DNA from 3 places in the Comamonas sp. Z3 genome. Region 3 is predicted to be linked to each of the others. Evidence: riboswitches for the same ligand, from Rfam matches in the RefSeq annotation. Region 3 holds a riboswitch; each other region holds the start of a gene.
The links. A riboswitch is a leader RNA that binds a small molecule or an ion and turns the genes downstream of it on or off. The one in region 3 is predicted to bind thiamine pyrophosphate.

Region 1: linked by a shared signal. The riboswitch ahead of FSY59_RS04670 (long-chain-fatty-acid--CoA ligase) and the one ahead of thiC (phosphomethylpyrimidine synthase ThiC) in region 3 are both predicted to bind thiamine pyrophosphate.
Region 2: linked by a shared signal. The riboswitch ahead of FSY59_RS21670 (FAD-dependent oxidoreductase) and the one ahead of thiC (phosphomethylpyrimidine synthase ThiC) in region 3 are both predicted to bind thiamine pyrophosphate.

Annotation. Positions count from the first base shown of each region.
Region 1 is NZ_VOQU01000001.1:996,642-1,001,052, forward strand. It holds gene FSY59_RS04665 (TonB-dependent receptor) at 1-2,106, opposite strand, end outside; TPP riboswitch at 2,418-2,509, shown strand; gene FSY59_RS04670 (long-chain-fatty-acid--CoA ligase) at 2,580-3,674, shown strand; gene FSY59_RS04675 (acyl-CoA reductase) at 3,671-4,411, shown strand, end outside.
Region 2 is NZ_VOQU01000007.1:420,479-424,889, forward strand. It holds gene FSY59_RS21655 (ankyrin repeat domain-containing protein) at 18-785, opposite strand; gene FSY59_RS21660 (SH3 domain-containing protein) at 910-1,383, shown strand; gene thiD (bifunctional hydroxymethylpyrimidine kinase/phosphomethylpyrimidine kinase) at 1,451-2,323, opposite strand; TPP riboswitch at 2,389-2,550, shown strand; gene FSY59_RS21670 (FAD-dependent oxidoreductase) at 2,614-3,708, shown strand; gene thiS (sulfur carrier protein ThiS) at 3,814-4,011, shown strand; gene FSY59_RS21680 (thiazole synthase) at 4,147-4,411, shown strand, end outside.
Region 3 is NZ_VOQU01000011.1:52,150-56,560, forward strand. It holds gene thiC (phosphomethylpyrimidine synthase ThiC) at 1-1,867, opposite strand, end outside; TPP riboswitch at 2,127-2,244, opposite strand; gene FSY59_RS25725 (nitroreductase) at 2,315-2,986, opposite strand; gene FSY59_RS25730 (ABC transporter substrate-binding protein) at 3,171-4,391, shown strand.

The sequences.
Region 1 (4,411 bases), on a different contig from region 3:
CATCCATTGGCGCCCCGGGGCCGGTTCGTAATAGCGTCCGTTGCCTTCGTTGACGATGACCGAGCCCACATAGTTCTTGTCCGCCAGATTGTCGATGCGGGCAAAAGCACTGAGTTTCCAGGCGCCCAGGCGCTTGGTGTAGCCCACGCTCAGGCTGGCCACGTTGTAGCTGGGGGCGTAGACCTGGTTCTTGTCGTCAGCGGCAATACGGCCCACATGACGCCAGTCCAGGCCCACACGCCAGTCGGTGGCGGGAAGCCATTCCAGTTCCAGGTAGCCCAGATGCCTGGCCGTGCCGGCAATGCGGTTGCCGGAGGGAATGCAGTCCTGGCCTTTGCTGTCGCAATAGCCGCTGCGCAGGCTGGCGTCGAGCAAGGTCAGCGCGCCGTTCAGGCGCAGCTGGGGCATCAGCCAGGTGCTGGTGCTCAGCTCCATGCCGCGGCGGCGGGTTTTGCCTGCGTTCTGATAGGAGGCGCGGCCACTGTCGTTGCTGGCCACCACGATTTCATTGTCGGTCTGGGTCTGGAACAGCGCGGCAGACCAGTCGCCGCGCAGGCCGGCCACATTGAAGCGTTGCTTGATGCCCAGCTCGGCACTGGTCGATACCGCAGGCTTGAGGCCGAAGTTCAGGCCGCCCACCAGATCGGGGCGGTACGAGATCTCGTTGAAGGTCGGTGTCTCCATGCCGCGACCCAGAGAGGCATAGATATTGGTGTCCTGGTTGAGCTCGTGCTGCAGCGAAACCACCGGTAGCAACTTATGGAATCCGGCATTGCCGCTATCGTCCTTGTCGGCCAGGAAATGGTCGCGCGACTGGAACTGCACATTGCTCCAGCGCAGGCCGGCATCGAGTTTCCAGCGCGGGGCAAAGGCCCAGGAGGCTTGCAGATAGGGGTCGATGCTGGTGAGGGTATTGCGCTCGTCGCGCACCAGCTCGCCGACCACGCCCAGCTGGTTGCCCACAAAGTTCTTGTAGCCCTGGCGATCTTCCCTGACGGTGTTGGCGGACAGGCCGGCAATCAGGCCCAGGCTGCCGCTGCCCAGCTCGTACTTGCCGCTCCAGCGTGCATCGATGCCGCCATAGTCGCGCTTTAGGCCGATCACCCCGCCTTTGTACTTGTCCTCAAGTTTGCTGCTGGGAGGGATAGACTGAAACTGCATCATTTCACGCTGACCGGCATAGGCCATGAGGCGCAGCGCCTGGCCTGCACCAAGCTCGCGCTCATAGGTCAGGCCGGCCTGGGTCTGCTTCACGCTTTTGCGCGAGTTCATTTTGATCGCATTGGCGTTGACGTCCTTTGGATTGAGGGCCCATTCGCTGGGTTTGATGCCGCCGGGGTCCTTGGCGTCGATGTCCACATGGTTGGCGACCAGGGTCAGCCGGCTGTATTCGTCGGGCCTGACATCGATACGGGCGTTGAACAGGTTTTTGTCCGCTGCGCTCTGGGCCCGGTAGCCGTCGGTGAGAAAACGGCTGGCGCTGAGTACATAGCCAATCCCATTGGCTTCGCCCTTGGCTTTAAGGCCCAGTCGCTTCTGGCCGTCGCTGCCCAGCGCAAAGCTGCTTTCCACCGAGGGCGCACCCTCGCCACGTTCGGTATAGGCATTGATCACGCCGCCAGAGGCGTTGCCATAGAGCGCGGAATAGGGGCCGCGCACCACTTCTACGCGCTCCAGCGAGGCGATATCGATATTGTTGGTCTGGCCCTGGCCATCGGGCATGGTGGAGGGGATGCCGTCCACATAGATCTGTATGCCGCGCACGCCGAAGGTGGAGCGTGCGCCAAAGCCGCGAATCGACAGCTGCAGGTCTTGCGCGTAGTTCTGGCGGTTCTGCAGTTGCAGGCCCGGAGCTGCGCCCAGGGACTCCGAGAGATTGACCTGCAGATTGCGCTCGCGCATGCGCTCGCCATCGAGCACGGTGACGGAGGCTGGGGTCTGCTCCAGTGCAGACTGCTGCAAGGTGCTGCGCACGGTGACTTCGGACAGCTGGGGCAGGTCCGGCTGGGCGGCGGCTTGCTGGGCCAGTGCGGACTGTGCCGTCAGCAGCAGTCCGGCGGCGGCCACAGGCCAGCCTGCCAGATGGCAAAGACGCGAAAAATGCATGTGAATATCTCTGGGGCTTGGGGTGGGCGTTGGCTGCCCTGGATGATTTGCAAGCGTCTGCTGACACAGTCCATTACCGCGACACGCCGCGCTTTCAGGCATGGCGCATATGCGCCATTGCCGGCGCCGTGGCAGGTTGCGTCTCAGGCAGCTTGCGGTGCTGGGGCGATTGTATTTGGGCAGCAGTGTTTTGATGTTTTTGCCCTGGATGTCCTTCTTGCCCGTGCTGGAGCCTTACCCCAGGTTACAAGTGACGCGACTTTCATGCACCGGCTCCGGGCCCTTGAAGCGATGCCGTTGGGGTAAGATGGCGCCGCGCTCCGGGGTGCACGCCAGTGCTGAGATCTACACCCGCGAACTTGACCCGGTTCATACCGGCGGAAGAAGAGCTTGCAAGCTGACCTCAGGGCAGTGCGTTCTCGCATGGTCAGCAAGCCTTCGGAGCATGATGTCCCCGCTCTCGAAGGAATTTCATGGACAAGGCCGCTTCGCTGGTCGCCGATCTGCTTGCTTTCATCGCAATGGATGACTGCACCGACGACCAGTTCAATCAACTCGCCCTGCGCCTTTTCGCCTACCAGTACGAATGCAATGCGCCGTTTCGCAGCTTTTGCCAGCGACGCGGTGCCACGCTGCGCAATGTCAGGAGCTGGCGCGATGTTCCGGCCGTGCCCATCGATGCCTTCAAGGCCATGGAGCTGCGCAGCGAGCCGCCATCGCCCGCCGAGCGTGTGTTCATGACCAGCGGCACCACAGGCCGCGCCGCACGCGGACGTCATTTCCATCCGCAGCTCGATGTCTACGACCTGTCCATGAAGCGCTATTTCGCCAGACGTTTCATGCAGGGTATGGAGCGCATGCCCATGGGCATTCTGTTTCCCGATGAGCAGGCCATGCCCAATTCCTCGCTGGCCCACTATCTGGCCCTGGCGCGGTCCGAATTCGGCTCGGCCGGCAGCCGCTACTATCTGAACTCGGAAGGGCTGGACATGCCGGCCCTGTGTGCCGCGCTGGAGGCGTCCGAGCGCAGCGGCCAGCCGTTTGCGCTGCTGGGCGCGAGCTTCAGCCTGGTCCATGTCATGGATGCCCTGCGTGAACAGGGCCGCAGCTTTCGCCTGCCTGCAGGCAGCCGGGTGCTGGATACGGGCGGCTACAAGGGGCAGTCGCGCGAGCTGCCGCTCGAGCAGTTCTATGCCGGGCTTTCACAGCTGCTGGGCGTGCCGCGCAGTCTGTGCATCAATATGTATGGCATGACGGAGCTGAGCACCCAGTTTTATGACGATGGCAATGCGGTACTGCCTTCGGTCAAGTCTGGACCGCACTGGATTCGCTCGCGTCTGGTCGAGCCGATCACCGGCCGTGACGTGGCAGCTGGTGAGCGCGGCATTCTGGTGCATTGCGATCTGGCCAACTACAACGCGGTGACCACCATCCTGACCGAGGATGTGGGCCTGTGGGCCGGCACGCAGGAAAAAGACGGCTTTTTGCTGCTGGGGCGCGCCGAGGGCGCCGCCGCCAAGGGCTGCTCGCTGGCGGTTGAAGAGTTTGTGAAAGCTGCCGGCGCATGAGCGAGCAGCGCAAGCTACAGCGTATCAAGGCAGGCTATCTGCCAGGCCTCGCCGACGATGAAGTGCAGTGGCAGACGCTGGGCTTCGAGTCCCGCGACGGCCAGAGGCTGGAAGTCAGCGTGCCCGTGCTGACGGCGCCGCAGATGCGGGCTCTGGCTGCTCGCGTGCGCGCGGCTGCGTGTGTCCATCTGCGCTCCATGCCAGTGGCCGAGATCATCGATGCCGTCGATCGTGCGATGGCCCGCCTGCTGGATCGCAACGACATCTACCGTCAGCAGGCCGAAGCCTGGCTGCCTGTGGTCAGCGGCTATGACGCCGATATGGTGCGGCTGGGACTGACCGGATTTTTCAAGACCTTTCGTGCAGCGCAGCTCAGGCGCTTTGTGGCCGAGGATTTCGCCAATCCGGCAGTGCTCGATGGCTTTCAACCGGCAGCCAAGGGCGGCGCCGTACGTGCTTTCGGCCCGGACCTGCTGGTGCACAGCTGGGCCGGCAACGTGCCTGCGCTGTCGCTGTGGAGTCTGGTCTGCGGCTTGCTGGTCAAGGCCCCTGCGATCGGCAAGCTAGCCAGTGCCGAGCCCTTGTTTGCGGGCTGGTTCGCGCGCCTGCTGGCCGAGGTGCATCCGCCGCTGGCCGATTGCCTGGCCGTGGTCTGGTGGCGCGGCGCAGGCGGCGAGGAGGCCGACGCGCTCTATGCCGAGGCCGATACGGTGCTGGCTTACGGCGGCAACCAAACT
Region 2 (4,411 bases), on a different contig from region 3:
GCCATTTTCTCTGTTTTTCATCTGGCGCCCGCCGCCCGCAGCAGCTGCACGACGGCCTGCTGCCCGCGCTGGCGTGCATGGGCCAGGGCCGTCACCCCGTCCTTGTCTGGCAGGTTCAGATCGGCCTTGGCATCGATCAGGGCCTGGATGATGGCCTGATGGCGAGGCCCGCCATCGCTGAGCACCACGGCTTCCATCAGACAGGTCCAGCCCAGCCGGTTGACATGGTTCACATCCACACCTGCCGTGATCAGCGCCCGGGCTGTTTCCAGATGGCCGCGCTCGCAGGCCGGAATCAGGGCCGTGCCGCCATAGCGGTTGGTGCTCTTGAGATCGGCGCCATAGGAAATCGTCATGCGCACAATCTCCAGCCGGCCCTGCGCGCCGGCCAACAGATAGGCGCTGTCCTGCATCTGGTTCTGGATATTGGGACTGGCACCATGCATCAGCAGCGAGCGTGCCACCTCGATATGGTTGGCTGCCGTGGCCAGCAGCAACGGGGTATTGCCCCGGGCGTCCTGCACGTCGACAGGCGCGTTGCCGGCCAGCAGATTGCGCACCGCCACGGCATCGCCCTGCGCGGCAGCGGCCAGCAATTGCTGGCCCGGCATCTGCAGGTCCCCGGCTTTTGCTGCCACAGCAGCGGCTGGCATTGCAGCCGGAGCATTCGCCGACGTGCCGCTCTGGCAGGCCGTGAGCAGCGTCGCTGCGGCCGAAGCCGTCAATGCAATCGTCAATCGGGTAGTCAACGAGGCGCTCCCATGGGCGCGGACTGGCTGGTTCATGGCATTCCTTGATGGCTGGCTGGGTGTTCAGCCCCTGTCAGCTTTCTACAGGAACTATAGCTAACCACGCAAGTCCGATGGGGGTTACAGCATGTTTTCAATCGATAAAAGGAGAATCTGCCCCGTGTCTTGCAACCGCTGGATCCGCACCGCCGCCACTTCAAGCCTGATCGCGCTGGGTGCGCTCACCGCCGGCCTGCTGCCGGCCCTCGCACAAGCCCAGGAATTCGTCAGCATCAAGGGCAAGACCGTGAATGTGCGCGAGCGGCCCAACACCCGCTCCGCCACCCTCTGGGAACTGAGCAAGGGCTACCCGCTGCAAGTCACCCAGCGCAAAGGGCAGTGGCTGCGCGTGAAGGACTATGAGTCCACGCTGGGATGGGTCCACGCCCCGCTGACCAGCAAGAGCCCGCATATGGTGGTGACGGCACGCACGGCCAATCTGCGCTCCGGCCCCGGCCAGAAGCACAACCGGGTCGGCAAGCTGGAGCAATATGAGGTATTGCAGACGCTGAAAAAGCAAGGTAGCTGGGCCCAGGTCCAGCGCAGCAACGGCCAGAGCGGCTGGGTAGCCAAGAATCTGGTCTGGGGCTGGTAAGTGCGGCAACAGGCGCCCCAAAAGGCAAAGGCCTGCAACTGCAGGCCTTTTTTGCGAGTGTCGGCAATCAGCCTTCGACGATCAGCTGCGCGCGCGGCGCATAGCCGTGGTTGAGGGGGCCGTGGCCCTGGCCGGTGTAGACCTCGGCTCCCGCCTCGATGGCGCCCAGGATATAGCGCCGCGCCTCGGTCACTGCGGCCTCCAGTGCCAGCCCCTGGGCCAGGAAGGAGGCAATCGCCGACGAAAGCGTGCAGCCCGTGCCATGGCCGTTATGGGTGACGATGCGCTGCGACTGCAGACGAAGATAGTCGCTGGCTTGCTGGCCTTGCCGACCCAGCACATCCATGACCAGATCGCCGCTCAGATGCCCGCCCTTGAGCAGCACCGCAGGCGCCCCCATGGCCAGCAGATCGGCCACGGCCGCATCCAGCGCTGCAATGCCGTCGATGCTGCGACCCAGCAGCAAAGCTGCTTCATCCAGATTGGGGGTAATCACCGTCGCCAGCGGGAACAGCTCCCGCACCAGCGCCTGGGCCGTCTCGGGAACGATCAGGCGATCGCCGCTGGTGGCCACCATCACGGGGTCCAGCACCACATTCCTGATCTGGTGGCGACGGATCGCATCCGCCACCACGCTCACCACATCGGGGGTTGCCAGCATGCCGATCTTGACCGCATCGACGCCTATGTCTTGCACAACGGCATCGATCTGGCCGCGCACGGTATCCAGCGGAATGCCGTGAATGCCCGTCACGCCCAGCGTGTTCTGCACGGTGATGGCCGTGATCGCCGTCATGCCATAGCAGCCCAGGGCCGCACAGGTCTTGAGATCGGCCTGGATGCCGGCGCCACCGCCGCTGTCCGAGCCGGCGATGGAGAGCACGCGTGCATAGCGCTTTTTTGCGGCGCCGGAGATAGAGGAAGGAGCAATCACTGTCATGGCAAAAATTATCGCCCATGCGCATGGTCAATGCGTGCTGTTTGCGGTTGTGCTGTAATGTCCAACGGACGAAACAGGGGTGTCCCGCAGGCAAGCAGCCTGTGCGGACTGAGAAACACCCTGGGGCTGCGCCAGCTGCCGGCTGCGCACCAGAGCACCATCCGTGCCCTGTGCCCCCTGCACCCGATCCAGGTCATGCTGGCGTGGGGAGTTTCACAAGCCGCAAGGCATGCCGCGTTTTGTCCTGCACATGGCCCTGTTCCTGTGTCCGGATGGAAAACGATTTGCACATGTCATTGCTACAAGCTTCTTCAAAGATCGCAATTCTCGGCGGCGGCCTCATGGGCCGCCTGCTGTCGCTGGCCCTGGCCCAGCGCGGTCACGCCATCGACCTCTATGACGCCCATGGCCCGCAAGGCGATGGCGCAGCCGCGCGCGTGGCGGCCGCCATGCTGGCGCCGCTGGCCGAGTCGGCCATTACCGAGCCCGGCGTGGTGCGCATGGGCCAGCATGGGCTCAAGCGCTGGCCCGAACTCATAGCCCAACTTGAGCAGCATGTGTTTCTGCAGCAGAACGGCACGCTGATTCTCTGGCACCGCCAGGATCAGGGCGACGCGGCACGCTTTTTCGGCCTGCTGGAAAAAAACCGGCGCATCAACCCCAGCCTGCCAGCCATGCAGGAGAAGACCGGCGCGGCGCTGCAGGACTGCGAGCCCGCACTGCAGGGACGCTTCAACCAGGCCGTCTACCTGCCCGGCGAAGGCCAGCTGGACAACCGCCAGCTGCTGACGGCGCTGGTCGACAAGCTCACCGCACTGGGCGTACAGCAGCACTGGGAGAGCCCGCGCGAAGTTGGCGACTTCCGCCCCGGCGAGGCTGGCCAGCCCGACTTCGTGTTCGACTGCCGGGGCCTGGGTGCCCGCACCCAATGGAAGCAGCTGCGCGGCATTCGCGGCGAAGTGGTGCGCATCCATGCGCCCGAAGTCACGCTGCAGCGCCCTACACGCCTGATCCATCCACGCTACCCCATCTATATCGCGCCCAAGGAAGACCATCTGTTCGTGATCGGCGCGACCGAGATCGAGTCCGACGATATGTCGCCGGCCAGCGTGCGCTCCACGCTGGAGCTGCTGAGCGCGGCCTATACCGTGCACTCCGGCTTTGCCGAAGGGCGGATTGTGGAAATCGCCACCCAGTGCCGCCCCACCCTGCCCGATAATCTGCCCGCCGTGCGTCTGCTGACTCCGCGCGTCATGGAAGTCAACGGCCTCTACCGTCACGGCTTCATGATCTCGCCCGCCATGCTGGACGTGGTGCTGGAGCTGCTGGACCACGACGACTCGCCGCTGGCGCGCGAGTTCGATGTCGCCGTGCATCGTGGCTGAACTGCGAGCCCGAACTTTGACGCACAGCACTTGCACCCCTGGCGCACGCAAGCGCCGCCGTGCAGAGGTTTAACTTAGCACCCGCTTTATTTTCCGTTTCATGCCATGAAGATCACTCTCAACCAGCAAGCCGCCGAGCTGCCAGCCCATGCCACCGTGGCCGATGCGCTGGCGCAGATGCAGGCCAAGCCCCCGTTTGCCGTGGCGGTCAACACGGTGTTTGTGCCCAAGACCCAATATGCCGTCCATGCACTCAACGAGGGCGACAGGATGGAAGTCATCTCTCCCGTCACCGGCGGATGAGATGAATCCCCCTGAGTCGCTACGCGCCTTCCCCCAAGGGGGACGACACCTGCGCTGCGAGGCGGCTCTTGCTGGGTGTCTCTCACTTGGGTCGTGCCTGTGCAATGGCTTGCTGATCAAAGATAAAGACCAATCATGAATACAAAAACTAACGACGACGCCCTGGTTCTCTACGGCCAGCGTTTTGAAAGCCGCTTGCTGCTGGGCACCTCGCGCTATCCCTCGCCCGCGATTCTCGAAGCGGCCGTGGAGCGCTCCAGGCCCGCCATGGTCACGGCCTCGCTGCGCCGTCAGGGCAGCAATGCCGCCGAGACCGGTGCCAGCTTCTGGGAGCTGCTGCGCAAGCTCAACGTGCCCGTGCTGCCCAACACGGCAGGCTGCATGACCATCCAGGAGGCGG
Region 3 (4,411 bases):
CCTTGGCCTTCATGCCCGCGGCAATGCTGTGCTCGGCGCTCATGCCCTGCTGCTTGGCAAAGTCGCGCACCTCCTGGGTGATCTTCATGGAGCAGAACTTGGGTCCGCACATGGAGCAGAAATGGGCCACCTTGGCGCTGTCCTTGGGCAGGGTCTCATCGTGGTAGGCCTGCGCCGTGTCAGGGTCCAGGCCCAGGTTGAACTGGTCCTGCCAGCGGAAGTCGAAACGCGCCTGTGAGAGTGCATCGTCACGCGAGCGCGCGCCCGGATGGCCCTTGGCAACGTCGGCAGCGTGGGCCGCGATCTTGTACGCGATGATGCCCTGCTTGACGTCGTCGCGGTCAGGCAGCCCCAGATGCTCCTTGGGCGTGACATAGCACAGCATGGCCGTGCCGAACCAGCCGATCATGGCCGCGCCGATGGCCGAAGCAATATGGTCATAGCCGGGAGCGATGTCGATGGTCAGCGGGCCCAGGGTGTAGAACGGTGCCTCGTGGCAGTGCTTGAGCTGCTCGGTCATGTTCTGCTGGATCATGTGCATGGGCACATGGCCGGGGCCTTCGATCATGGTCTGCACATCGTGCTTCCAGGCGATCTGCGTCAGCTCGCCCAGCGTGGCCAGTTCGGCAAACTGGGCATCGTCATTGGCATCGCTGGCGCAGCCGGGGCGCAGGCCGTCGCCCAGCGAGAAGCTCACGTCGTACTGCTTCATGATGTCGCAGATGTCTTCGAAGTGCTCGTAGAGGAAGCTCTCGCGATGGTGGGCCATGCACCACTTGGCCATGATGGAGCCACCGCGCGAGACAATGCCGGTGCGGCGCTGGGCCGTGAGGTGGATATAGGCCAGGCGCACGCCGGCGTGGATGGTGAAGTAGTCCACGCCCTGCTCGGCCTGCTCGACCAGGGTGTCGCGGAAGATCTCCCAGGTCAGGTCTTCGGCAATGCCGCCGACCTTCTCGAGCGCCTGATAGATGGGCACGGTGCCGATGGGCACGGGCGAGTTGCGCACGATCCAGTCGCGCGTGGTGTGGATGTTCCTGCCGGTGGACAGATCCATGACATTGTCCGCGCCCCAGCGAATGGCCCAGACCAGCTTTTCCACCTCTTCCTCGATGCTGGAAGTCACGGCCGAGTTACCGATGTTGGCGTTGATCTTGACCTTGAAATTGCGGCCGATCGCCATGGGCTCGATTTCAGGGTGGTTGATATTGGCCGGAATGATGGCGCGGCCGCGCGCCACCTCGTCGCGCACGAATTCGGGCGTGATGATCTTGGGAATGCTGGCGCCCAGGCTGTTGCCGGCCAGACGCAGCTCGCGCGCCGCGTCCTGCTGGTACTGCGCCATCCATTCGCGGCGGCCGTTCTCGCGCAGGGCCACATACTCCATCTCGGGCGTAATGATGCCGCGCTTGGCATAGTGCATCTGAGTCACGTTCTGGCCGGATTTGGCTCGACGCGGCTGGCGCTGCAGCGCGGCCGCCTCGGCACGCAGCTGGGCCACGCGCGCATCTTCCTCGCCGCGCTTGCCGCCGTCGTCCAGCGCCACGCGCTGGCGACCCACGTAGTACTCGCTATCGCCGCGCGCTTCGATCCAGGCCGCACGCACGCTGGGCAGACCCTGGCGCACGTCGATCTGCACGGCGGGGTCGGTATAGGGGCCCGAGGTGTCGTAGACGCTGACCTGCTCTCCATTGGTGAGCGCAATGTCGCGCACCGGCACACACAGCTGGGGGTGCAGTGCACCGCTCAGATAGCTCTTGGTCGATGCCGGAAATGGCTGGCGCGACTGGGCCAGCAACTCGGTAAAACGGGCGGCATCGGGGGCATGGCCTGCAGCAGGCGTAAAGATGGAATCAGGGGCGTTCATCGCAGTCTCCTCAAAGCGGTTGAAATGCATCAAACGCTCCGTGGAGTGCGGCCCCGTTCTGATCTTGCCCGGCACCGGCCTTGCCCGCTATGGGGTATCCGGCCTGTGCCGCCGAAATTCTGTCATTTCGGCCTGGTTCTTCACGCACCGGCTGCCCAGAAAAGACAAAACCCCAGTGCGCGAGGCGCCTGGGGTTTGCTGTGCCCATGGTTTTCAGGGCTGGCACTGGTGCCGGCTGTCCTGTCCATCCATCGGCCCTGCGTCAGGGTCCCGCTCTTCTTCCGCCGGTATGAACCGGATCAAGTTCGTCGGGTTCGCCTGTACTGTTTTCACAGTGACTGGCATCTCAGCGCTTTCGCACACCCCGGAGCTGCATGCAGTATAGGCTGCTTTTGCCGCATGTTGCACATGCATTGCAGCGGTTTAACTCTCCTGACTCTCAGGTGCCTAATCCGCAGCCTCGTCCAGCCCTTTCAGCGCCAGCCATTCATGGCTGGCCGCACGGCTTGAGCGCCACTGGTTGATGGGAGCGCTGACGTCCTCGTAGCCCAGGGCGATGCCGAAGGCAATCTGGTAGCCCTCTGGCAAGGCCAGCTGCTCGATCAGCATATCGTTGTACATGCGCCAAAAGCCCTGGGCGCAGGTGGCCAGGCCATGCTCCACGGCCAGCAGCATGAAGGACTGCAGGTAAATGCCCAGATCCACCCATTGCGCATAGCCCATGCGCTCTTCCACGGCCACAAAAATGCCTACGGGCGCACCGAACATCTGGCCGTTCTTGGCCAGTTGGGCCAGGCGTGCGGCCTTGTCCTCGCGGCCGATACTGAGTGAGCGGTACAGATCCTCGCCATTTTCAAAACGGCGGCTGCGATAGGGCTCCCACAGTCCGGGCGGGTAGGAGAGGCCGGGACGCGCAACCGCCTCTGTCTCTCTGGCCCTGACACATAGATCCTCGAGCGCCTGCCCGCCCACGGCGGTCACACGCCAGGGCTGCATATTGCCGCCGGACGCGGCCTGCGCCGCAGTCTCCAGCAAGTCCCGCACCGTGGCTGCAGCCACGTTCTGGGGCAGAAAAGCGCGTACCGAGCGGCGCTGCTGCAAGGCTTGACGAATATCCATCTCTTGTTCTTTCCAAAATTGCTGCACTGCAGTGTAGAAGCTTGCGGCATTTTCCCGAGTCTCGCCGGATACCTTGCCGCAGCCGCCCCGGTGCTTGCCCTGATGGCGCGGCCTGCATCAGCTGCGACCATGCTGGCTGCCCGTCGCAGTGACCGGGTACCCACCATCTCAGGAGATGACTCTGATGAAGCCTCGCTCTGTTTGCTCCGCTACCGCTTTCTCCCCCAGAACATTGACGCTGGCATTGGGCTGCCTGCTGGCCGCTGCAGGCGCCCAGGCGCAGGACAAGATTCGCATCGGCTTCATCACCGATATGTCGGGCCTCTACTCCGATGTGGACGGCAAGGGCGGTGCTCTGGCTGTGCAGATGGCCGTGGACGACTTCGGCGGCAAGCTGCTGGGCAAGCCCATCGAGGTGCTGACGGCCGACCACCAGAACAAGGCCGATATCGCGGCCAGCAAGGCGCGCGAGTGGTTTGACACCCAGGGCATGAGCATGCTGATCGGGGGTACCACTTCCAGCGCCGGTCTGGCCATGGGCAAGGTGGCCGACGAAAAGAAAAAGGTCTACATCATCAACGGAGCCGGCACCTCGGCACTGACCAACGAGCAGTGCAGCCCCTATTTTGTGCACTATGCCTATGACACCGTGGCACTGGCCAAGGGCACGGGCAAGGCCGTGGTGGAACTGGGCGGCAAGAACTGGTTCTTTCTGACGGCGGACTATGCCTTTGGCCAGGCCCTGGAAGCCGACACCACGCGCGTCATCAATGCCACCGGCGGCAAGGTGCTGGGCAATGTAAAGCACCCGCTGAACACGGCTGACTTCTCCTCCTTTCTGCTGCAGGCCCAGAACTCCAAGGCCCAGATCCTGGGCCTGGCCAATGCCGGCGGCGACACCATCAATGCCATCAAGTCGGCTCGCGAGTTTGGCCTGACCAAGACCATGAAGCTGGCCGGCCTGCTGCTGTTCAGCTCCGACGTCCACAGTCTGGGCCTCAAGGCCACGGAAGGCCTGATGTTCACCGACAGCTGGTATTGGGACCTGAACCCAGAAAGCCGCAAGTTCTCGGATCGTTTCTTTGCCAAATTCAAGAAGATGCCCACTTCACTGCAGGCCGCCAACTACTCGGCCGCCATGCAGTATCTGAAACTGGCCGAGAAGCTGGGCACGACGGATGCCGACAAGATCATGGCCGGCTTCAAGGCCACGCCACTGTCGGACTTCTATGCCAAGGGCGTGATTCGCCCCGATGGCCGCTATGCCCACGATATGTATCTGCTGCAGGTCAAGGCGCCGGCCGAATCGAAGAAGGCCTGGGATTACTTCAAGGTGCTCAAGACCCTGCCCGGCGACCAGGTCTTCACCACCAAGGAAGAGAGCAAGTGCGCGCTGTGGAAGTGAGTCGCCGCCATTGAGCAAGC